2 regions of the Pararhizobium sp. IMCC3301 genome follow, and region 2 is predicted to be linked to the other one. Evidence: predicted binding sites of a transcription regulator. Region 2 holds the regulator's gene; the other holds the start of a gene.

Region 1 (11,706 bases), 1.8 Mb from region 2:
ATGCCATCATTCTAACCGCTGCCTGTGAAACAGCGCCGAGCCTTTTGTTGGACCAACTGGCCATCGGCGGCCGCCTGATTGCGCCGATGGATCAGGGCCACGGTGAAGAGGCAATCACGCTGTTCACCAGGGAAGACGGCGAACTGTCCTCAAAAACCATCGGATACGGCGAGTTTCCGCCACTCGTTCCAGGCCGTGTCAGCGACGACTGAGCACCAGACTTTGAAAACCAAACAAATTTAAGCATTTATAAAGGGTGTCAGGGTTAATACTTCGTCTGTGTTTTTGAGTACAGGCGTGAGTATGCCGATGTTTATGAGTAATGCGTATTCGCGGAGCCGGGCCGCCCGCGTAATTTCCAGGGCCCTCTTTATTTCGCTCCTTTCGGGTACTGTGGTTGCCTGCAGTAATAATTTCTCCCGGATCAGCGATCAGGAATATACTGCCGCGATTGCTTCACAGAGAGCATTTTTGGGGCAGCCTGTCCGGCAGCCGATGCCCGCAGTAGCAATGGGCAATTCGCAGCAATTCGGAGGCGCGCGACAGGCCGGTGTAGATCAACAAAATCTGCCGCCAATCCAGACCTATCAGTCATCTCAGGATGGTGCGGGCATGGCGCAATATCGCCCGATGCCGGATAATAATTTTGACCGGTCCTATCAAGCGCCAGATCAAGGCATGCAGTCTTCAGCCGGACAGGATGCATCTGGCTGGACCACAACTGGCGGCACCACGATAACAGTCACGCCAGGTGACACTTTGTCTTCGATATCGCGGCGCTATGGCGTGCCGGAGCAGGCCATCCTGACTGCGAACAGGCTTTCCAGTTCGCGCGATGTGGTCGCCGGTCGTTATCTGACGATTCCCGCCTATGCGAAGGGACGCAGTACAGCGCCATCTCCCAGCGCGGACTATGCGACGTTGAAGCCATTTCCGGAAAATTCGCCTCAGCCAGCTCGTGCATCTGTTGTCACCACGCCGGAAGCGCCAGTCAGAACCGCGGGTACCATCGACGGTACCCACCGGGTTTCATCCGGCGACACGCTGTTCAGCATTGCCCAGCGTTACAACGTGAATGTCGGCAGCCTTTCGGCGGCCAATAATCTTGGCCAGTCAAGCAATATCCAGATCGGCCAGAAGCTGGTGATCCCCGGCAGGGGCGGCACTCAGAGCGCACAGGTTCTGGCGCCACCAGTCCGATCAGCACAGATCCAGCCGAGAGAAACAATTCAGGCGCGACCAGCAACACCGGTTCAATCCGCACCGAAACAGGCGCGGCTTAGACACTCTACCAGTGAACCTGACGCACCAAAACCTGTCAGGGTCACACCGATCGAGCAGGTCACACCGGTGGCCTACACCCCGCCAGCGGCTGAACTGCGGGAACCCTCAACCCAGGCCGGAGACGGCGCTCTGGCGTTTCGCTGGCCAGTTCGTGGCCGGATAATTTCGACGTTTGGCGACAAGACCAATGGCGAAAGGAATGACGGTATCAATCTAGCTGTGCCGGACGGAACGCCGGTCAAGGCGGCTGAAGACGGTGTTGTAATCTATTCTGGTAACGAGTTGAAAAGTTATGGCAATCTGGTTCTGGTCCGACATTCCGATGGCTGGGTCACTGCCTATGCGCATAACCGTTCACTGACCGTACGCCGCGGCGACCAGGTGCGCCGTGGTCAGGAAATTGCAGAGGCCGGCGCAACCGGCTCGGTCAGTTCCCCACAATTGCGCTTTGAGCTTCGCAAGGGATCGACGCCCGTCAATCCCCTTGACCATTTGGGCGGCGTTTGACCAGACACCAATAACCGCCCAATGAGCGTGGCGCTGGGGCTTATAGCTTCAGCGCCACTTTCTTTTTTCCCGCCAAGTCCTGGATAAATTGCCAGGCCGTTCGACCCGACCGGTAGCCTCGAGTGGTTGCCCATTCCAGAGCGGCAGGCCGCCATTCCGCTTCGCTGACTTCAATGGTAAAATGCTCGAGATATCCGCGCACCATCTTGAGGTAATCGTCCTGGCTGCATTTATGAAATCCCAGCCAAAGGCCGAATCGGTCGGACAGGGAAACCTTTTCCTCGACCGCTTCACTGGGATTGATGGCCGTTGATCTTTCATTCTCGATCATGTCGCGCGGCATCAGATGCCGCCGGTTAGACGTCGCATACAGCAGCAAATTTTCCGGTCGGCCTTCGATGCCTCCATCCAGCGCAGCTTTCAGCGCCTTGTAGGATGTGTCGTCATTATCAAATGACAGATCGTCGCAAAACAGCAGAAAACGAAACGGCTGTTCGGCCATCAATGCCATCAGATCCGGTAGAGATTCGATATCCTCACGGTGAATTTCCACAAATTTCAGCTTATGCGTCTCACAATCCACATGATCATTGACATGAGCATGGATGGCCTTGACCACAGAGCTTTTGCCCATGCCGCGCGCGCCCCAGAGCAAAGCGTTATTTGCCGGAAAACCTGTGGCAAACTGCATTGTATTCTGCAGCAGAATATCGCGTACCTGCTCAATCCCCTGCAACAGCTCGAGATCCACCCGATTGACCTTGTGCACCGGTTTCAGGGTACCTGAGCGAGCACTCCACACAAATGCATCAGCAGCATCAAAATTCACCTGTTCAGCCATTTTCGGTGCCATCCGCTCAAGCGCATCTGCGATGCGAATAAGTGTCGGTTGCAGGAGATCGGGCGGATTCTGTGTCATAAAGCATCCATGTTCGGGAATAAGGCGCGGTTTGTCACTGTTTTCGCTGGCAATTTATGGGCAGATGCCCCATTTGCAAAGCTGTTATGATTTGTCTGCCGGTTGATACTTGCAAAGCAAGCCGCCGTGAGTATAGTCCGCGGGACTTTCTGGACACATAACACCAAGAAAACCGCAGCTTCACGTTCGGCTGCGCAAATGTAAATAGACAGGATTGACTGATGTTTGTAACGCCCGCATTCGCGCAGGCCGCCGGTGGCGGTGCTGGTCTGGCAACCAGCTTACTTCCCTTCGTGCTGATTTTCGTCGTGATGTATTTTCTGATTATCCGGCCCCAGCGTCAGCGGGTAAAAAAGCATGAAGAAATGATCACAGCAGTCCGCCGCGGTGACACGATTGTCACAAGTGGTGGTCTGATTGGCAAGGTCACCAAAGTGATCGATGATGGAGAGTTGCAGGTCGAGCTAGCAGAGGGCGTGCGCGTGCGCATCGTTCGCAGCATGGTTTCCAATGTCCGCGCCAAGGGCGAGCCGGCAAAAGACGACGCCTGACCATACAGGCGCAACATTTCACATCCTCAACATCCATAATGGTTTCGCCATATCTGACGGGTAACTGAATGCTTTATTTCTCTCCGATCAAGACAATAGCCATTGTCCTGACCGTGCTCGTGGGCGTCATAGCCGCCGTTCCGAACCTGATGCCGAAGGATGTCGCCGACCAATGGCCAGCCTGGATTCCTGGCGGTCAACTGGTGCTGGGACTGGATCTGCAGGGTGGTGCACATCTGCTGCTGCAAGTCGAACGTGCGGATCTCATTGAGACCCGGTTGGAGGATCTGCGTAACAGCCTGCGTACAGCATTGCGTGACCAGCGCATCGGCTATACCGGACTGACCACTGATGGCGAAACCGTTCAGGCGAGGTTGCGCGATTCGACCCAGAGCGCGGCCGCTCGTGAGGCATTGCAGGATATCATTCAGCCAATTCCAGGAGGAATACTGTCGGGCGGCATTCCGATCACGGAAGTGGCGCTCGAGATTGACGATGGCGGACTGATCCGCCTGACATTCACGCCGGAAGGCATTGCCCAGCGCGTCAGTTCAGCGGTTGATCAATCGATTGAAGTGATCCGCCGCCGCGTCGATGAACTTGGAACCACCGAGCCGAACATTCAAAGACAGGGCGAAGACCGTATTCTGGTCCAGGTACCGGGTCTCGGCGATCCTCAGCGTTTGAAAGATATTCTCAAACAGACTGCGCGATTGAGTTTTCGCCTGGTGAGTCAGGAAATGTCGGCAGAGCAGGCTCTGCAGGGACGCCCGCCATCAGGTGCAGAAGTGCTTTTTTCATCTGACGACCCACCCATTCCCTATGTTATCGAACGGCGCGAAATAGTCAGCGGCGAAGATCTGGTTGATGCCCAGCCTGGATTTGACCAACGCACCAATGAACCCTTGGTAACATTCCGTTTCAACAATTCCGGTGCTCGTGACTTCGGCCGGGCATCCACGGAAAATGTCGGCAGACCGTTTGCAATTATTCTGGATGATGTGGTGATTTCCGCACCGGTCATCCGCGAGCCAATTCTGGGCGGCAGCGGCCAGATCAGTGGTAATTTTACTGTCCAGACCGCAAATGATCTGTCGATACTGTTGCGTGCAGGAGCGCTGCCGGCCGATCTGACCATCGTTGAAGAACGCACCGTCGGACCGGGCCTGGGCCAGGATTCGATTGCGGCCGGAGAAATCGCCGGGATTATCGCTGCTTCTGCAGTGCTGATATTCATGGTGCTCTCCTATGGTCTGTTTGGCGGATTTGCCAATATCGCACTGGCCATCAACATCATCATGATTATTGGTGTTCTGTCGATGTTGCAGGCGACGCTTACCCTGCCGGGTATCGCTGGTATCATCCTGACGATTGGTATGGCGGTCGACGCCAATGTCCTGATCTATGAGCGCATCCGCGAGGAGGCGCGCGCCGGCAGAAACGCAATCGCAGCCATTGATGCCGGTTACAAACGCGCACTTGGAACCATTCTTGATGCCAATATAACCACGCTGATTGCCGCAATTATCCTGTTTTCTCTGGGTTCAGGTCCAATTCGTGGCTTCGCCATCACGCTGGCAATCGGCATCGTCACAACAGTCTTTTCTGCATTTACCGTGAACCGCCTGATCGTGGCGTTTTGGGTCCGCCGCAGACGGCCCACAACAGTGCCGATTTAGAGCGGGAGACACGCCATGCGGACCTTGAAACTTATTCCTGACGACACCAAAATTGCCTTTATGCGGCATAGAAGATGGTCGTTTCCACTATCTGCAGCGCTGGTGGTGGTGAGCATTGTTCTGTTTGTCGTCAATGGTCTCAATCTGGGTATTGATTTTCGCGGCGGAACGCTGATCGAAATCAAGACCATCGACGGTCCTGCCAATATCGGTGAAATTCGCAGCCTGCTGTCGACCCTGGATTTGGGCGATGTTCAGGTTCAGGAATTCGGATCGCCCGACGATGTGCTGATTCGTATTCAGCAGCAGGATGGCGGAGAAGAGGCGCAGCAGGAAGTCGTCGAGACAATTCGCGGCGTGTTGAGCGGAAATGTTGACTTCAGGCGTGTCGAAGTTGTGGGGCCAACAGTTTCCGGAGAGCTGACACAAACCGGGATTTTGGCGGTTATCGCTTCTCTGGGTGCTGTTCTGATCTACATCTGGCTTCGTTTTGAGTGGCAATTTGCAGTCGGAGCTATCGTTGCAACCGTCCACGACGTCATTCTGACCATCGGGATGCTGTCATTGCTGCAAATGGAATTCAGTCTGGCGAGCATTGCTGCCGTCCTGACCATAGTCGGCTATTCGCTGAATGATACGGTGGTGGTGTATGACCGTGTCCGCGAGAAACTGCGCAAATACAAGCGCTTGCCTATAAACCAGCTACTTGACATGGCGATCAACAAGACCCTGTCGAGAACAGCTCTGACATCGATCACAACCCTGCTTGCCTTGACCGCCCTTTATGTGTTCGGCGGTGAAGTGATCGCATCCTTCACCTTCGCGATGATCTGGGGCGTGGTGATCGGAACCTATTCTTCGATCTTCATAGCCGCTCCGCTGCTAATTTTCCTCAAATTGCGCGACACTGATGTGGCAAAAGGAACCGAGGAAGTGGAAAGCTCCGGCGCTGCATGACGGACCGGGCGGACAAACCTGAAAAAACGCAGCCACCCGAGCAGCACCCGACGGCCGGATCGCCCGGCACTATTATCAAACCGGCTTATTTCCCGGGTCGTGCTCCGATAGACGCCTACGGCAATGGCGGTTTCCGATTCGCCGAAATGTCACATCGCGGTGGCATTCTGGCTCTGCCATCCGGAATTTACGGATGGAGCGCCGCACAGCCTGAGGATGTCACGATTGAGCGGCTGGACCGGGTTGTCGCCGAGGCGGAAGCTATAGAATTGCTGTTCCTTGGCATGGGTGACACCGGAGTTTTTCCTGACAAGCAGACCCGTCAGGCCTTGCGTGACGCCGGCGTTCGCTTTGAAATCATGTCCACCGGAGCTGCAATCAGAACCTTCAACGTAATCCTTGCAGAGGGACGGCAAATTGCTGCAGCCCTGTTGCCGGTTGAGACTATTCGATGAGCCATCAGGATGGTGAGAATCATCTGCAACCATTGATCCGCTCCGCTGATCCCGCCCGTTTCTTCGCCGCACAATTCATCCCCGGACCGCAGCGGGCCGACATTCTGACGCTGTACGCATTTGATCTTGAAATCGCAAAGATTGCCCGTACCACACGTGAACCCATGGCCGGAGAAATCCGTCTGCAATGGTGGCGTGAAGTGTTTCAGGGTGAGCGAGACGCTGAAGCCGCAGCAAGTCCGCTGGCAAATACCATGCTTGATCTGACCAGACGCCATACCATTTCACCGGATGTTCTGGGCCATTATCTCGATGGCTGCATCTTCGATCTTTATGATGATGCAATTGAAGATCAGCAGGGGTTTGAAGCCTATGCCGGTCAGACCGACGGTACCATTTTGCAATTGTCGTGTCTGGTGCTGGATCGCGCCCGCTCTGCACAGGCTGCCGAGCTGTCCGGCTATCTGGCCTGCATGCTCAGTCTCTGGCACCGGGTCATTCGTCCGCTTCTGACAGATCGGACAGATGCGCAAACGCGCGCTGCCCGTTATCTGCCGCCGCAGATCTGCGAGGCGGCCGGAATGTCAGCAAACCCGTTCCTGCAATCACAATCTGCCGACCAAAGCCAAGCCATCCAGCAAATCTGTGCCTTTGCAGAATCCTATCGCCAGCGGGCCATCAAAGCCGCTGCTGCGGTTCCGGCTACCTTGAGACCGGCATTTCTGCAGCTTGCTCCCGTCACGATCCAGCTGGCAAAGGCAACACGGCTATCAAGGCGCAATGGTCCGGCTGCAGACATCAGCACAGCACATCTGATCTGGCATTTATGGCGCGCATCAAAACGCTGGCCGTGTTTCTGATTCTGCGGAAAACGCCGTTACGCCGCAATTCTGCTATCTGACTTCTGCAGCCAGACCTTGAAGTCTGTCAGCGCCCGATCGCAGATCGCCTGCCGTTTCGCGATGGTTTTTTCCTTGCCGCGCAATTTGCGGCCGTCGGTTTCGGCTATCGCCGGGATCGGAGGAAACAGACCAAAATTGATGTTCATCGGCTGGAATGAGCGCTTCCCCGGGGCTTCTTCTGTGGCCAGATGGCCGCCTGTGATATGCGACAGCAGCGCTCCGAATGCGGTTGTTTCCGGTGGCAGCAGCTTTTCCTGACCATGCCAGTCGGCGGCCGCAAACCGCCCGGCCAGCAGCCCCATGGAAGCTGATTCCACATAACCTTCACAGCCGGTAATCTGACCGGCGAATCTGAGACGCAGATCCGCTTTCAATCGCAGGCTGTCATCCAGAAGAACCGGTGAATTGAGGAATGTATTGCGGTGAAGGCCGCCGAGCCGGGCGAATTCCGCTTCTTGAAGGCCGGGAATCAGCCGGAAAATCTCTTTCTGAACGCCATATTTCAATTTGGTCTGGAAGCCGACCATATTGTAGAGCGTACCCAGAGCATTGTCCTGCCGCAATTGCACCACCGCATAGGGTTTCACCTCCGGATTGTGCGCATTGGTCAGACCCCTCGGCTTCATCGGGCCATGACGCGGCGTTTCGCGGCCGCGCTCGGCCATCACTTCAATCGGCATACAGCCTTCGAAATAGGGCGTGTTTTCCCATTGCTTGAATTCTGTCTTTTCACCTTCAAGCAGCGCATCAATGAACCGTTCATATTGCGCCTTGTCCATCGGACAATTGATATAGTCAGCACCAGTGCCACCGGGCCCGACCTTGTCATATCGCGACTGGAACCAGCACACGGACATATCGATGCTGTCGAAATAGGCAATCGGTGCAATCGCATCAAAGAAAGCCAGCGCTGACACATCCGTCAATGAAGCAATGGCGCTCGACAGGGCAGGGGAAGTCAATGGCCCGGTCGCGACGATGACACTACCCCAATCATCCGGTGGAATGGCGCTGATCTCTTCGCGGCTGATGGTGATCAGCGGTTCATTTTCCAGCGCAGCAGTCACGGCGGCAGAAAATCCTTCTCTGTCGACCGCCAGCGCGCCGCCTGCCGGCACCTGATTGGCATCGCCACAGGACATTATCAGCGAATCCGCCAGCCGCAATTCGGCATGCAGGAGACCGACAGCATTATTTTGCGCATCATCGGAGCGGAACGAATTGGAACACACAAGTTCTGCCAGATGGTCAGTCTTGTGTGCATCGGTTCCGCGCACCGGGCGCATTTCATGAAGCACCACAGGCACGCCGCGGCGCGCCAGTTGCCAGGCCGCCTCCGAGCCAGCCAGACCTCCACCAATTACATGAACGGCATTGTTCGTCATATCGATCTCCGCTATGCCAGCAGCCTGGACAAGGTTTTATATTTCACTGCAGCCATGAGATGCACTACCACATTCGGCCCGGATTGCATGTGGCTTTTGCCGGAAAATTGGCCTATTCGGTCCGCACAGAACAGGGGGAACCATGCGACAAATTCCGGTTTTACTATTTGCACTCATACTGTCGGGATGCATCCAGGCCGGGGAAGGCGATCCTCTGAGCTGGTATGCCAGCCAGGATGGACGCGCACCCAGAGGAACATCGGTCTATGTCTGCCACGGGACCGGTTGCGCCAGAAAAGAGCGGGTTGATTTTACACCGCACGACATGCAGCAACTGAAGACAATTCTGGCATCAGGAGCATCTTCTCCAGAGCAGGAACGCTCCGCCATGAGCCGCGCAGTACAATGGTTTGAAAAGCGCATTGCGCGCCAGGTCGGGTCCGGCAATGATGTTGGCGGATTTGATTTGTCGACAGTTAACAAGCCGGGTCAGATGGATTGTATTGACGAGGCGACCAACACCACCAGCCTTTTGAAACTTGCTGCCGACAGTGGCTACCTGATGCATCATCGAATCGGGCGGCCCAAGGCGCGCGGCTTTTTCCTCGACGGGCGCTATCCGCACGCAACAGCTGTCATCATCCAAGCAACAAACAGTGAAGCCTTTGCGGTTGATTCCTGGGTCCGCGACAATGGCAAGCCACCGGTCATCATGCCTCTGAAAGCCTGGTACAAAGAGCGACCGCAGGGCCTGCGTCTTTAGACCATTTCAAATTGACACGGGTTCATTCGCCCAGCCTGTCACATTCCTGTAATTCGATACTGTCAATCCTCAAATGTTGTCAACACAAATGGGGGCTCCCATGCATCAGACGTTCAAATTCGCAATGCTTGCCGCATTACTCACCGGTCTGTCACCAACAGCCGCGCTCGCCGAGGCAGTATTCAACCGGATTTCAAGTTTTCCGGTCAACACCAACATACCGCCCAATATGGATCCCAAAACGGAATCCTCCGCAGAAATCATCTCGGCGACAGCCGATGAAAACATGCTGATTTATTCAGACAGTCCACTCAGTGGAATCGGTCTGGTCGATATTTCCGATGCATCTGCTCCAAAGGCAGCGGGTTTTGTGCCTGTGGATGGTGAGCCAACCTCTGTTTCGGTGGCAGGAAATTATGCCTTGATCGGTGTCAACACCTCTGACAGTTACACCACACCGAGTGGCAAATTAGCGGTTCTCAATATTGCCACCGGAACCATTGAGTTGTCCTGCGAACTGACCGGTCAACCGGATTCCATTGCCATCTCCCCGGATAAATCATTCCTAGCAATCGCGATCGAAAACGAACGCGATGAAGACCTGAATGACGGTATCATTCCACAATTGCCTGCAGGCAATGTCATGTTGTTCTCCCTGACCAGCGGTTTGCCTGACTGCGACAGCAGGCGCATTGTCGATCTGTCCGGACTGGCGGATATTGCAGGCAGCGACCCTGAGCCTGAATTTGTCGATATCAATTCCCTCAACGAAATTGTCGTCACGATGCAGGAAAATAACCACATTGCTGTCATTGACAGCATGACAGCGCAGGTAAAATCGCATTTTTCGGCGGCCACAGTCGATCTTCGGAATATCGACATTGAGGAAGAGGGCGCTCTGACTTTTGACGGCACGCTCTTGGCAGTGCGCCGCGAACCAGATGCGGTTCAGTGGCTCGATGACGAGCGCTTTGTCACTGCAAATGAAGGCGACTATCAGGGCGGTTCGCGGAGCTTCACGATTTTCAGCAAAACGGGCGAGGTTCTCTATGAATCCGGTCTTGATTTTGAATACCGTGTCGCAATGGCCGGCCATTATCCGGAAAAGCGTTCCGCCAACAAGGGCGCAGAGCCGGAAGGACTGGAAGTCGCTTCCTATAATGGCGAAACATTTATTTTCGTCCTTTCGGAACGCGGTTCTGTAATCGGTGTGTATCGCGACACCGGGTCTGTCCCGGAATTTGTTCAGTTGCTACCAACGGGCCTGGCACCGGAAGGGGCGATTGCACTGCCGCGCCGCAACCTGCTGGCAGTGGCAAATGAAGCCGATCTGATTGAGGATGGCGGCGTGCGCTCGCACGTGACGCTGTATCAGCTTGCAGATCAGACACCGGCCTATCCGATGATTCGTTCAGTCATGCAAGATGGCCGTCCCATCGGCTGGGGAGCTTTGTCGGGGCTGACGGCGGATTTAGATATCCCGGGCAGACTCTATGCGGTCAATGACAGTTTTTATGCGATGCAGCCTACAATCTTCACGATTGATGCAACGACACAACCGGCAACCATAATCGCTGCAACGCCAGTTACCCGCAATGGCGTTCCGGCACAATTGCTGGATCTGGAAGGCATCACAAATGACGGCAAAGGCGGCTTCTGGCTCGCCTCGGAAGGCCGCACCGACCGGATGATCCCGCATGGCCTCTATCAAGTAACCGGAACGGGCGAAATCGAGCAACAGGTTCCCTTTCCAGCAGAGTTGCTGGCGGTGGAAAAACGCTTCGGCGCAGAGGGCATTGCCAGGGTCGGCGACCGCCTCTGGATTGCCATCCAGCGCAGTTGGGCGGATGACGCGGAAAACCGCGTCAAGCTGGTGTCATATGATATTGCCTCAAAGGAATGGGGCGCAGTGCTGTATCCCACCGAAGCTGCGAGCAGCGGCTGGATAGGCCTCTCGGAAATCACAGTTTTCGGTGATTTCGCTTATCTTGTTGAGCGCGACAACCAGATCGGGGCAAATGCAAAGGTCAAAAAGCTGTATCGCGTCGCCCTGTCTGAACTCGAACCGGCCCCGCTGGGCGGGGAATTACCAGTCGTCAACAAGGAAATGGTTCGCGATTTTCTGCCCGACATGAAAGCAACAGGCGGCTATGTGGTCGACAAGATTGAGGGATTTGCGATTGACGCATCTGGCGTCGGATTTGCTGTTACCGATAATGACGGAGTTGATGACAGCAACGGCGAGACATTGTTTTTCTCAACCGGGAATATGTAACGACACTCGCTGGTACTATTAGAAAGGCC
Region 2 (11,706 bases):
TGCCACGCTAGCGGATTGTCGGGTTTGTCACAATGAGGCCTGAACCGTCGGTGCGGCGGTGGTGAGTGTCATAAATCTGAAATAACTTTGCCACAATAGAGTTTTCCTTCAATGTCTGTTGCAAGTTTCCATTCATGGAGGATTGGCCATCATGGCTGCCGAGCCCCCGCTTTCAGATGCGGAAATCGAAAACAATGCGCTCCTGACCCGGCTGCTGGATCAGCGCTGGGCTGTGATCGTCGCCTGTGTCGGAGTGCTGGCCTTCTGGCTGCGCGGCGATGTAACCCCTTTTGCCGGCATTCTGTTTCTTTTGGCGCTGGGCGCGGCAACCATGGTGGAGCCGGTCGCAAGCCAGCGCCGCCGCCGCCTCAATGCCTTGCGGACCGCACGCGCAGTGGCACAGCAGTCGGTCTGGCCGGATCCATCGACCAAACGGGTCATTGCATCGCTGACGGTGCCCACGCTGCTGGTCGACAGCGAAGGGGTCGTACGTTTTCTCAATAAAGCCACCATATCAAACTTGGGTGACATCAGGCCCGGCCAGCCCATGGCTCTGCATTTTCGCCAGCGCAATCTCGTCGCTGCGCTGGCCAGGGTTATGGAAACCAATCAGCCCGAGCAACTGGAATACATTGAACGCTTCCCGGTCGAGCGTTGGTTCAGTGTCGATTTAAGCCCATTGCGGTTTGACACTGACGCGGCAGTTCCGCTAACCGCGACGCCGCAATTTCTGCTGGTCCAGTTTCAGGATTTAAGCGCACAGAAGCGCATAGAGCGGATGCGGGTGGATTTTATTGCCAATGCCAGTCATGAATTGCGCACGCCGCTGGCGTCCATGTCGGGGTTCATCGAAACGCTGCTGGGACCGGCCCGGAATGATGAGACTGCGAGACTGCGCTTTCTCAACATTATGCGCGAGCAATCTCAGCGCATGTCTCGGCTGATTGATGATCTTCTGTCGCTCAGCCGAATCGAAATGAAGGCACATTTAAAGCCAACTGATCCGGTCGACCTTGGACCTTTGATTGGTCATGTGGCGGATACGCTGGCACCGCTGGCCCGTGACAATGACGTCAAGCTGGTTCTTGGTACCTGGGATGATCCTGTCATCGTGTCTGGTGCTCAGGACGAATTGGTTCAGGTTTTCAGCAATCTGATTGAAAATGCTATCAAATATGGCGCATCAGGCCAGCGTGTCGAGATTGACTTCCTTGCAGAAACAGAAACCAGGGGACCTGCCACAACCATCCGCGATTTCGGCCCCGGTATTGCGTCCGAACATGTGCCGCGTCTGACAGAACGATTCTATCGCGCCGATGTGGAGACCAGCCGGCAAAAACAGGGCACCGGACTTGGACTTGCCATCGTCAAGCATATCCTGAACCGTCATAGCGCCACCCTTCACATAAAAACCGAAGCCGGCAAGGGCGCGGCCTTCACAGTGCAGTTTCCCCGCCGGACAGCGTCAGCGGCGGCTGAAAAAATGGCCAAAAGCGATGGCATTTCGGAAAACTGATATTTTTCAAGGGTATGGATTGTCATCTAATTGATACAAAAATGCCATAGAAGCATCACTGCGTCTGGCTAGATTGCTGGGCGGCAGGTGGCAGTTGTCCGATCATTATGCACGGACCGCCACTGTCCTGCGTAATTCTTGTTTTCAGAGCCTGGCTGACACGAGCCTGGCCGGGTCGCTGGCAAGTCCTTGGCAGATTACTGGCTGGCTGATTACTGGATGGCAGGTCACTTGAATGAATATAATAGGCGCTGTTGCTCTATACCCGGCAAGCCCGCATCTTTGAGCACGTCCGGTAACCTGTTAAGCCGGTAGCCTGTTAAGCCGGTAACCCGTTAAGAAGGAACCTTGGACATGGAGACTTCTGTGCAAACCATGAGCAGCAAAAATGAAAGCGCCGCTTTGACCAATGCGCCGCGGGTCAAGATGAAGGGTGAGAAGGTCAACGTGTTCTACGGTGAAAAGCAGGCGCTTTTCGACGTTGATCTGGAAATTCCGGAGCATCGGGTCACATCATTGATCGGACCGTCAGGCTGCGGCAAATCCACATTTTTGCGCTGCCTCAATCGCATGAATGACACCATCGATATCTGCCGGGTGAAGGGCGATATCACGCTTGATGGCAAGGATATTTACGATTCCGCCGTGGACGTGGTTGAACTGCGCGCACGGGTCGGCATGGTTTTCCAGAAACCGAATCCGTTTCCAAAATCCATCTTTGAAAATGTCGCTTATGGCCCGAAGATTCACGGGCTTGCAAGCAGCAAGGAGGAGTTGGAGGCAATGGTGGTCGAAAGCCTGCAAAAGGCAGGCCTGTTTGAAGAGGTGAAGGACCGTCTTGACGAACCGGGAACCGGCCTCTCCGGCGGCCAGCAACAGCGCCTGTGCATTGCGCGCGCCATTGCTGTCAGTCCCGAAGTCATCCTGATGGACGAACCCTGTTCCGCACTCGATCCCATTGCCACGGCCAAAGTGGAAGAGCTGATTGATGAATTGCGTAATAATTACACGATTGTCATCGTTACTCACTCCATGCAACAGGCCGCAAGGGTGTCTCAACGGACCGCGTTTTTCCATCTTGGCAATCTGGTTGAAGAAGGTGTGACCGACGATATCTTCACCAATCCAGGGGACAAGCGGACCCAGGATTACATCACTGGCCGGTTCGGGTAACACTGGGTAAGGACGCTAAAATGGCTGATCATACAGTTACAGCATATGATGAGGAACTGCAGGCACTGGCAAAATATATTGCCGAGATGGGTGGGATTGCAGAGAGCATGATCGTGGATGCGTTGCAGGCATTGCTGCGCGCTGATCCTGTTCTCGCCCGCAAAGTCATCACAGATGACAAGGACCTCGACAATCTGCAGCGCAAGGTCGAGGATGACGCAATCCGCACCATCGCCAAACGCCAGCCAATGGCATCCGATTTGCGCGAAATTATTGCATCCCTGCGCATTTCCAATGATCTGGAGCGTTGCGGAGACCTGGCCAAGAATATCGCCAAACGCGCCATCGCAATCGAGGGCGTTGTTCAGCCTTCAAAACTCATTCACGGCATTGAACATATGGCGGAACTGGCCCAGGCCCAGTTGACAAAAGTTCTGGATGCCTATGTCGCCAGAGATGTCGGCAAAGCGGAAATGGTGTGGCAGAACGATAGCGAAATCGATGCCATGTATACCTCGCTGTTCCGCGAATTGCTGACTTACATGATGGAAGATCCGCGCAATATCTCATATTGCACCCATCTGCTGTTCTGCGCCAAAAATGTCGAGCGGATCGGCGATCACGCCACCAATATTGCAGAGACAGTCATCTATCAGGTTACCGGCGTCCAGTTGGAGGATGAGCGGCCCAAGGGTGACAACAGCGCAATCCACGTGGTGGAGCAGCCATGAAAAAGAACCTGCCGCAACCTGCTTTTGCCTGAGGAGACCCCGCAATGGCTGCCCCAAATATCCTTGTTGTCGAGGACGAAGAATCACTCAGTCTGCTTTTGCGTTACAATCTGGAAAGCGAAGGCTACCAGGTCGACGTGTCTGAACGCGGCGATGATGCCGAACTGAAATTGCGCGAGGCAGTTCCTGATCTGCTGCTTTTGGACTGGATGCTGCCGGGCCTGTCGGGCATTGAATTGTGCCGCCGCCTGCGTGCGCGTGATGAAACACGCAATCTGCCTGTTATCATGTTGACCGCACGCGGCGAGGAAACCGAGCGCATACGCGGATTGTCCACCGGGGCCGATGATTATGTGGTGAAGCCGTTTTCCGTGCCCGAACTGATGGCACGAGTGAAAGCGATGCTGCGCCGCGCCAAGCCGGAAGTGGTCTCACGGCTGCTGCGCACGGGCGATCTGGAGATGGACCGCGAGACCCACCGCGTACATCGCGCGACACGCGAAATCCACCTGGGCCCGACAGAATTCAAATTGCTGGAATTCTTTTTACAAAGCCCCGGCCGCGTCTTTTCGCGCGAGCAGCTTCTGGATGGCGTCTGGGGCCATGATGTCTATGTCGATGAGCGCACCGTCGATGTCCATGTCGGCCGCTTGCGCAAAGCCATCAATAAAGGCCGCGCCAAAGACCCGATCCGAACCGTGCGCGGGGCCGGTTATTCACTGGATGATCAGTTCCGGGACTAGAGCGCGTTCAGGCGCGGCTGATCGTTGCCAGCAAACGCCGCAACCGCAGGCAAAGAGCCGCAAAACACAAGAAGTCGGTGCCCGTTACCGACAACCGGCTGCATCAGGTCAGTCGATTTTATCACACGCGGCCTGGTGTCATAAATCTGTAACAAAACTGTTACATCCATGACACTCGGCAGGAGTACTCGAACAGTCAGGTCGTAGACAGACGATCACTAATGAAACCCAAGGAGTTTCCATGTCCTATCTTAAACTCGCGACTTCTGCCCTGGCTATCACAGCGTTATCCGCGACGTCTGCCATCGCTCGCGACGAAATCCGGATTGTCGGATCGTCCACTGTGTTTCCATACACACAAGCTGTCGCCGAGCAATTCTCCAACAATACCGGCGCGCCTTCGCCGATTGTAGAATCGACCGGCACCGGCGGCGGGATGAAAATATTCTGTGAAGGTGTTGGAGAGGCACACCCTGATATCACTGGTGCCTCCCGCGCCATGAAAGCATCCGAGTATGAATTGTGCCAGTCAAATGGCGTTACGGATATTTCCGAAGCGCTGATCGGCTTCGACGGTTTGTCGCTTGCAATTTCGCGCAGCAATGATTTTGACTGGGATTTGACCCTTGGCGAGATTTATCTGGCGCTGGCCGCTCAGGTTCCCGTTGATGGTAAATGGGCCGATAATCCCTACAAGAAATGGTCTGAAATCAACGCCGATCTGCCGGATACAGAAATCCTCGCCTATGGCCCTCCGCCAACCTCCGGTACACGGGATGCCTTTGTCGAATTGGCAATGCATGCCGGTTGTGAAGAACTGGATTATGTTGCCAATGGTGGTTTCGACGGTGACTGGGTTAAAGAGAACTGCTCGCGCATGCGTACTGACGGACCCTTCATCGAAGCCGGTGAAAATGACAATCTGATCGTACAGCGGCTCGAATCCGATCCCAATGCCGTCGGCATCTTCGGTTATTCATTCCTTTATGAAAACTTCGACCGGTTGAAAGGTGTCAAGATCGAAGGCGTTGAGCCGACCACCGACAGCATTGCCGACAAATCCTATCCGGTATCGCGCCCGCTTTACTTCTACGTGAAGAACGCGCACCGCGGTGTCATCCCCAACCTCAATGAGTTCATCGAAGAATACATGTCTGAAGATGCCCTGGAATCGGGTGGTTACCTGTCCGAGCGTGGCCTGGTGACGCTGGTCGACGACCGTCGCACTGCCCTTCAGGATGCGATTTTGAACGGCAAGCAGATGGATGCCCCTGAATAAGCCAAATTTCCGGCCCTTGCGAAGTCTCGAGCCGGTCGCGGCTCGAGACAGTTTTTTTGAAAGAGTGTAGAGATGACCACATTGGCATTCGCGACCCTTTTCGTCATCAGCCTGTTTGGATACTGGCTTAACCGGCGGGCCGCGCGGGCCATGCGCCGCGACGGCGCGCGACTGCACTCGCTTTCCGGATATCACGGTCTGTTTTCGTTTCTGTCGATCCTGGTGCCCGTCTTCGTCCTGACCATTGTCTGGTTGGCGCTGCAGGGCTCTGTTGTCGACAAAATTGTCATGGGCGGATTGCCAAATGGTGTGCTCAATGGTTTAGGCACGGGGCAGCGTCAGTTGGTTCTGACCGAAATCAGGTCTCTTTCCAGGGGCCAGACATTCGGCACCCCGGAAGAGTGGAAGATTACCGCAGCAGAACAGCTGAACCTGCTTCAGGCCGTTGCATCGATGATGCTGATCGCTATTGTCGCCATTGGCGGGCTGGCTCTGCTGTGGTTCGCCCGGCGCCGGGTCACAGCCACTTTCCGTGCCCGTCAGGGTGTCGAACGGATTGTTTCGGGCCTGATGATTTTCTGCTCGGTCGCCGCGATCTTCACTACGGTTGGCATTGTCGCGTCTCTTGCATTTGAGACCGTCAAATTTCTCCGGCTGGTTCCTTTGACCGAATTTCTGTTCGGTCTGAACTGGGAGCCGCAAATTCCAATCCGAGCGGACCAGGTAGCTGCGGCCGGTGCCTTTGGCTGGATACCGGTTATCGTCGGAACCCTTGTGATCACCGCCGTAGCCCTGATTCTTGCAATCCCGATCGGTCTGTTCTCGGCCATCTATCTGAATGAATTCGCGCCATCCCGTGTGCGCTCGGTGGCAAAGCCATTTCTTGAGATTCTCGCAGGCGTGCCGACGGTTGTGTACGGCTTCTTTGCCATTCTGGTCGTTGCCCCTGCAATCCGCAGCCTGGGTGCATCGCTGGGCATTGGCGTTTCGCCAAATACGGCGCTTGCGGCGGGCAGTGTGATGGGTATCATGCTGGTTCCATTTATCTCATCCTTTGCCGATGATGCCCTGTCCGCCGTGCCGCGCTCCTTGCGTGATGGCGCTCTGGCGCTTGGTGCCACGCGTGCCGAGACCGTACTGAACGTTCTTTTTCCGGCGGCCATTCCCGGCATCGTCGGCGGTATTCTGCTTGCGGTCAGCCGGGCGATCGGCGAGACCATGATCGTGGTCATGGCTGCCGGATTGATCGCAAATCTGACCGCCAATCCGCTCGAAAGCGTCACAACCGTTACGGTCCAGATCGTGACGTTGCTCATCGGTGACACATCCTTCGACAATCCCAAAACGCTGGCCGCCTTCGCACTTGGGATGATGCTGTTCATCGTTACCCTTATCATCAACATTCTCGCGCTTCGGATTGTCCGCAAGTACCGGGAAGCCTATGACTAGAGCTCGTTTATGACCGCCATCACTTCCCAACAGGCCAGCGTCTCGGCAGCCGGCGCAACCGAGGCCATCAGGCGCAGTCTCCCACGGCGCAAGCGCAAGCAGGTCATATTGCAAAGTCTTGGCATTGCCGCGATCAGCATTGCCTTTTTGATGCTTTTCACCCTGATCGCGTCGCTGGTATCCACCGGCCATAAGGCCTTCACGCAAACACATGTCACTCTGGATGTTTTTATTGACCCCGAGGAAGTGCCGGCGGACCGGCTGCCGCGCGGCGGTTTTGATGATGTCCTGGCCGCCTCACTAGCCAGGTCGCTTCCTGGTGTGGCGACCGGTGACAGGGCTGCAATGCGGACAGTCGAGAAGATTTTCTCCAACGGAGCACAATTTAAATTACGCGATATGGTGGTCGCCAATCCGGACCTTATCGGCAAGACCGTTTCGCTGTCAGTCCCGGTGTCTGACCCCTATGACCAGTTGAACAAGGAGTTGATTGACCGGGACACGCCCGAGCAGTTGCGCCGGTTGAAAGATGATCAATTGGCATATTTCGACACACTCGAAAATGCCGGCATGATTTCATCTCCGATCAATACAGGTCTTATTACCAACGCGGACAGCCGCTTTCCGGAACTGGCCGGACTGAAAGGCGCTATTATCGGCTCCTTCTGGGCACTCCTGGTCTGTTTCCTGATCTCGTTCCCGTTGGGAATTGGTGCTGCCCTCTATCTCGAAGAATTTGCCCCCAAGAACCGCATCAGCGACTTTATCGAAGTGAATATCAATAATCTTGCCGCGGTTCCTTCTGTTGTTTTCGGCCTTCTGGCACTCTCCGTTTTTATCGGGTGGTTTGGAATGCCGCGGTCTGTTCCCTTCGTTGGTGGTCTGACCCTGGCTTTGATGACTATGCCGACAATCATCATTGCAACCCGTGCGGCGTTGAAGGCGGTACCACCGTCCATCCGCGAGGCCGCCCTCGGCATCGGGGCATCCAGGCAACAGGTTGTTTTCGGCCATGTGCTTCCGCTGGCCATGCCAGGCATTCTCACCGGCACAATTATCGGGCTGGCACAGGCGCTGGGCGAAACCGCTCCCTTGTTGCTGATCGGCATGAACGCATTCATCACCTCGGCACCATCCACACCCTTCGACAGTGCCACTGCGCTGCCGACACAAATCTTCATCTGGGCCGACAGCCCGGAACGCGGCTTTGTTAGCCGCACATCGGCGGCAATTCTGGTCCTGCTCGTTTTCCTGATCAGCATGAATGCCATTGCCATCTTCCTGCGCAAAAAACTGGAGCGCAAATGGTAACTATGAAAACCGCCCGGGGTGACGGGTTGACAGGCGACCGGGTCTGCGTTCAAGCCTGATTGGTACGGATGGTCGCAGTTGAACTGGCGGGAAAAGCGGTTTGGAGTTATCTGGAATTGGCCTGGCCGGGTGCGGCCGCATGGGTCAGCCGATGTTGGCCGCATTGCGCGATGCCGGTTTTGATGCCGTCGGCTTTGATGTCCGGGCACCGCAAAGCTATGGCGAATTCGCCGCCGCCATGAGCGATGATGTGGCGCGATTTGCCGCTCATCTGAAAATCCTCATCAGTGTGGTTCGCGATATCGAGCAGACGGAAGCTCTTCTGTTTGACACTCAGGCCCTTGCGGCGGCAGCACCGGGGCTGCGCAGCATTATCATCTGCTCCACCCTCTCGCCGCGCTATCTCCAGACCCTCAAGGGCAGGCTGCCCTCGCATATCAATCTGGTCGACGCACCAATGTCAGGTGCATCTATCGCCGCGCGCGAACGGCGTCTGTCCTTCATGATGGGCGGCGAGGAGGCGGACCTGACCGCCTTGCGGCCGCTGTTCGAAGCAATGGGAACCTCATTCCACACAATGGGTCCGTTTGCGGCCGGGATGACAGCCAAAGTTCTGAACAATTTGCTGGCGGTCTCGTCCACGGCGATGACCCGGCTGGTGCTCGATTGGGCCGATGAACTGGGACTGGATGAAAAGTCGCTGCTTGCCCTGATCGACAAAAGCTCCGGCCGGAACTGGTTCGCCAGCGGCTTTGAGGATATTGAATTTGCCCGCGACGGCCATGCGCCGGACAATACAATCGGCATTCTGGAAAAGGACATCAGCAGCGCGCTTGACGCCGCGCCGCGAGGCGCAGACAGCGCCCTGCCGAATGCAGTCATAGAGGCCCTTCGCAAGCTCAAGCCGCGGCTGTAAACCTGGGTGCGCCGCGACTGACGAAATCAGCCGACGATTGTGGCTTCCGTCTTGTCGCGCACATCCTGTTCCGAAACTCCCGCGGCCAGTTCGACGATTTTCAGACCGCCTTCAACCACATCAAATATGCCAAAATTGGTAATGATCCGGTCAACTACAGCCTGTCCGGTGAGGGGCAGGGTGCATTCGGTCAGAAGCTTGGTTTCGCCCCTTTTATTGGTGTGATCCATGACAACAATGACACGCTTCACACCGGCAACGAGATCCATCGCCCCGCCCATGCCCTTGACCAGCTTTCCGGGAATCATCCAATTGGCAAGGTCGCCTTTTTCGGAGACCTCCATCGCGCCCAGAATGGCCATGTCGATTTTTCCGCCCCGGATCATGCCGAAACTGTCAGCGGATGAGAAGTAGCTCGTCCTGTCCAGTTCTGTAATCGTCTGCTTGCCAGCATTGATCAGATCCGGGTCGAGTTCCGCTTCTGTCGGGAACGGGCCCATGCCGAGCATGCCGTTCTCTGATTGCAGCGTTACATCGACGCCGTCGGGAATGTAGTTCGAAACCAGCGTGGGAATGCCGATGCCCAGATTGACATACATTCCATCTTCCAGTTCACGCGCCGCGCAGGCAGCCATTTTATTGCGATCCCACATGGTAACTCTCCTTAAGCCGCACGAACGGTTTTCTGTTCAATCCGTTTTTCATGCTCGCCCGTGATCAGCCGGTGCACGAAAATGCCGGGTGTGTGAATCATGTCCGGATCAAGCGAGCCGACCGGAACAATTTCTTCCACTTCGGCAATGCAGACCTTGCCGCAGGTTGCCGCATTCGGATTGAAATTGCGCGCGGTCTTGCGATAGACCAGATTGCCCTGTTCGTCACCCTTCCAGGCTTTGACAATGGCGATATCGGCCACAATTCCGCGTTCCAGAATATAGCTCTGGCCGTCAAAATCCTTGTGTTCCTTGCCCTCGGCAATCACTGTGCCGACACCTGTCTTGGTATAAAAGCCGGGAATGCCAGCGCCGCCGGCGCGCATCCGCTCGGCCAGTGTGCCTTGAGGGTTGAATTCAAGCTCCAGTTCGCCGGACAGATATTGCTGCATGAAGGTGTCGTTCTCACCCACATAGGAGGAGATCATTTTCTTCACCTGCCGGGTTTGCAGCAGCAGGCCGAGACCGAAATCATCGACGCCGGCATTGTTTGATGCCACGGTCAGGTCTTTGACGCCGGATTCGCGAATTGCCGCTATCAGCAATTCCGGAATGCCGCATAGTCCAAAGCCACCGGCTGCAATGAACATGCCGTCGAATAACAGCCCGTCCAGAGCCTCGTCTGCCGATTTGTAAACTTTCCGCATTATCTGCTCCCAGTTGAATGCCGCACTGCAGCAAGAGATATTCGATTAGCTACACGAGAAACAGGCTTTTCGCAAAGCCTATAATTGCTTTCACTGCGGGCCAATGGCGTCCACATCGCGGCTTATATAATCCCGCACATCCTGAAACGCTGCTTTGACATCCTGCAGCGAACGCAGCCGCCGCATGATCGCCCGGATGCAGGATTTGACCTCATCGCTCATGCTGTGTCTGCGCAACCATTTTCACCATTGAAACATGCGCGCCAGCATCCTTCAATCGTGATGTGGCCGGATCAGACCAGCACTGATTGCCGCTTGGTGTGAAGCAACCATGACGGTCCGAAGACTGTGAAGCCGCCAGTGAAATTAACTGTAAGCGTTGTAAATTTACCAAATGCAAACAGTTTCGTGTAAGTAAAAGGCATGTATATCTCATCATCTTCACCCTCGGGACTGTTGTTCGACCATGTTCGGGCGCTTCTCTCTCGTGACAGCCTGCGTTCATGGGGCAGACTGGTTACACAGTCTCCGCCGGCATTGAAGATGCTAATTGGATTGCTGCTGATCGATTCTGTGTTCATCGGAATTTTCGTCTATTACGGCATCCAGCAGGTGATCAGTGATAATCCCGCCAAGTTTCCCCAGTTCTGGAGCCTTGCGGCAGATTACAGTCTCCCGGAATTTTTCGGCTATGCGAAATTGGCCGTCATTGCTGCGCTGTTATTCATGGCATTCAAGCGCACAAGACAGTCCATATTGTGCAGCTGGTCGATCATTTTTGTTGTGCTGCTTGCCGATGATTCCCTGCGACTTCACGAATATGGCGGAGAATGGGTCGCAGAGCACCTGGGCTTCAGCACGATTCAAAACATCAAACCTGAACATCTGGGCGAGTTGGTGATGTGGCTTGTGCTTGGTGTGATCGCCCTGTCGGTGCTGATTGTCGGCCTGCTGCGCACCCCGGTCTCCAGCATGGGCAGCAGTGGCTTCTTTCTGGTCGTGATCTTTGGTCTGGTTATCACCGGTATCGGCATCGATCTGATCTCTTCGGCGAGCTATCTTCAGGATATCGACAATGGCACGGCCGTGTCGAAGACGCTGTATGGATTTCTGCTGATTGCCGAAGATGGCGGTGAGGCGGTTTTTGTGTCTCTTGGCCTTGCCGGGGCACTGGCGGTCTGGCTGAACTCAGCACGAACGCGCAGCTAAACGCGGCAGCCTACTTTAC

What was found. The regulator PhoB, encoded in region 2, activates phosphate uptake and scavenging genes when phosphate is short. The targets are predictions, from matches to a motif close to TGTCATNNANCTGTCAT.
Region 1: RAL88_RS01335 (esterase-like activity of phytase family protein) is a predicted target of PhoB. The motif match lies at 9,439-9,455, and genes of this name have one in related genera.

Annotation. Positions count from the first base shown of each region.
Region 1 covers NZ_CP132336.1:272,137-283,842, forward strand. The annotation lists gene RAL88_RS01285 (protein-L-isoaspartate O-methyltransferase) at 1-212, shown strand, start outside; gene RAL88_RS01290 (LysM peptidoglycan-binding domain-containing M23 family metallopeptidase) at 496-1,791, shown strand; gene RAL88_RS01295 (ATP-binding protein) at 1,832-2,710, opposite strand; gene yajC (preprotein translocase subunit YajC) at 2,932-3,261, shown strand; gene secD (protein translocase subunit SecD) at 3,330-4,940, shown strand; gene secF (protein translocase subunit SecF) at 4,956-5,897, shown strand; gene RAL88_RS01315 (Mth938-like domain-containing protein) at 5,894-6,352, shown strand; gene RAL88_RS01320 (squalene/phytoene synthase family protein) at 6,349-7,212, shown strand; gene trmFO (methylenetetrahydrofolate--tRNA-(uracil(54)-C(5))-methyltransferase (FADH(2)-oxidizing) TrmFO) at 7,230-8,639, opposite strand; gene RAL88_RS01330 (hypothetical protein) at 8,782-9,402, shown strand; gene RAL88_RS01335 (esterase-like activity of phytase family protein) at 9,503-11,677, shown strand.
Region 2 covers NZ_CP132336.1:3,064,193-3,075,898, forward strand. The annotation lists gene RAL88_RS14790 (ATP-binding protein) at 152-1,516, shown strand; gene pstB (phosphate ABC transporter ATP-binding protein PstB) at 1,892-2,689, shown strand; gene phoU (phosphate signaling complex protein PhoU) at 2,710-3,420, shown strand; gene phoB (phosphate regulon transcriptional regulator PhoB) at 3,465-4,163, shown strand; gene RAL88_RS14810 (substrate-binding domain-containing protein) at 4,405-5,442, shown strand; gene pstC (phosphate ABC transporter permease subunit PstC) at 5,515-6,891, shown strand; gene pstA (phosphate ABC transporter permease PstA) at 6,901-8,202, shown strand; gene RAL88_RS14825 (NAD(P)-dependent oxidoreductase) at 8,303-9,118, shown strand; gene RAL88_RS14830 (CoA transferase subunit B) at 9,145-9,771, opposite strand; gene RAL88_RS14835 (CoA transferase subunit A) at 9,783-10,478, opposite strand; gene RAL88_RS14840 (hypothetical protein) at 10,569-10,700, opposite strand; gene RAL88_RS14845 (hypothetical protein) at 11,022-11,687, shown strand.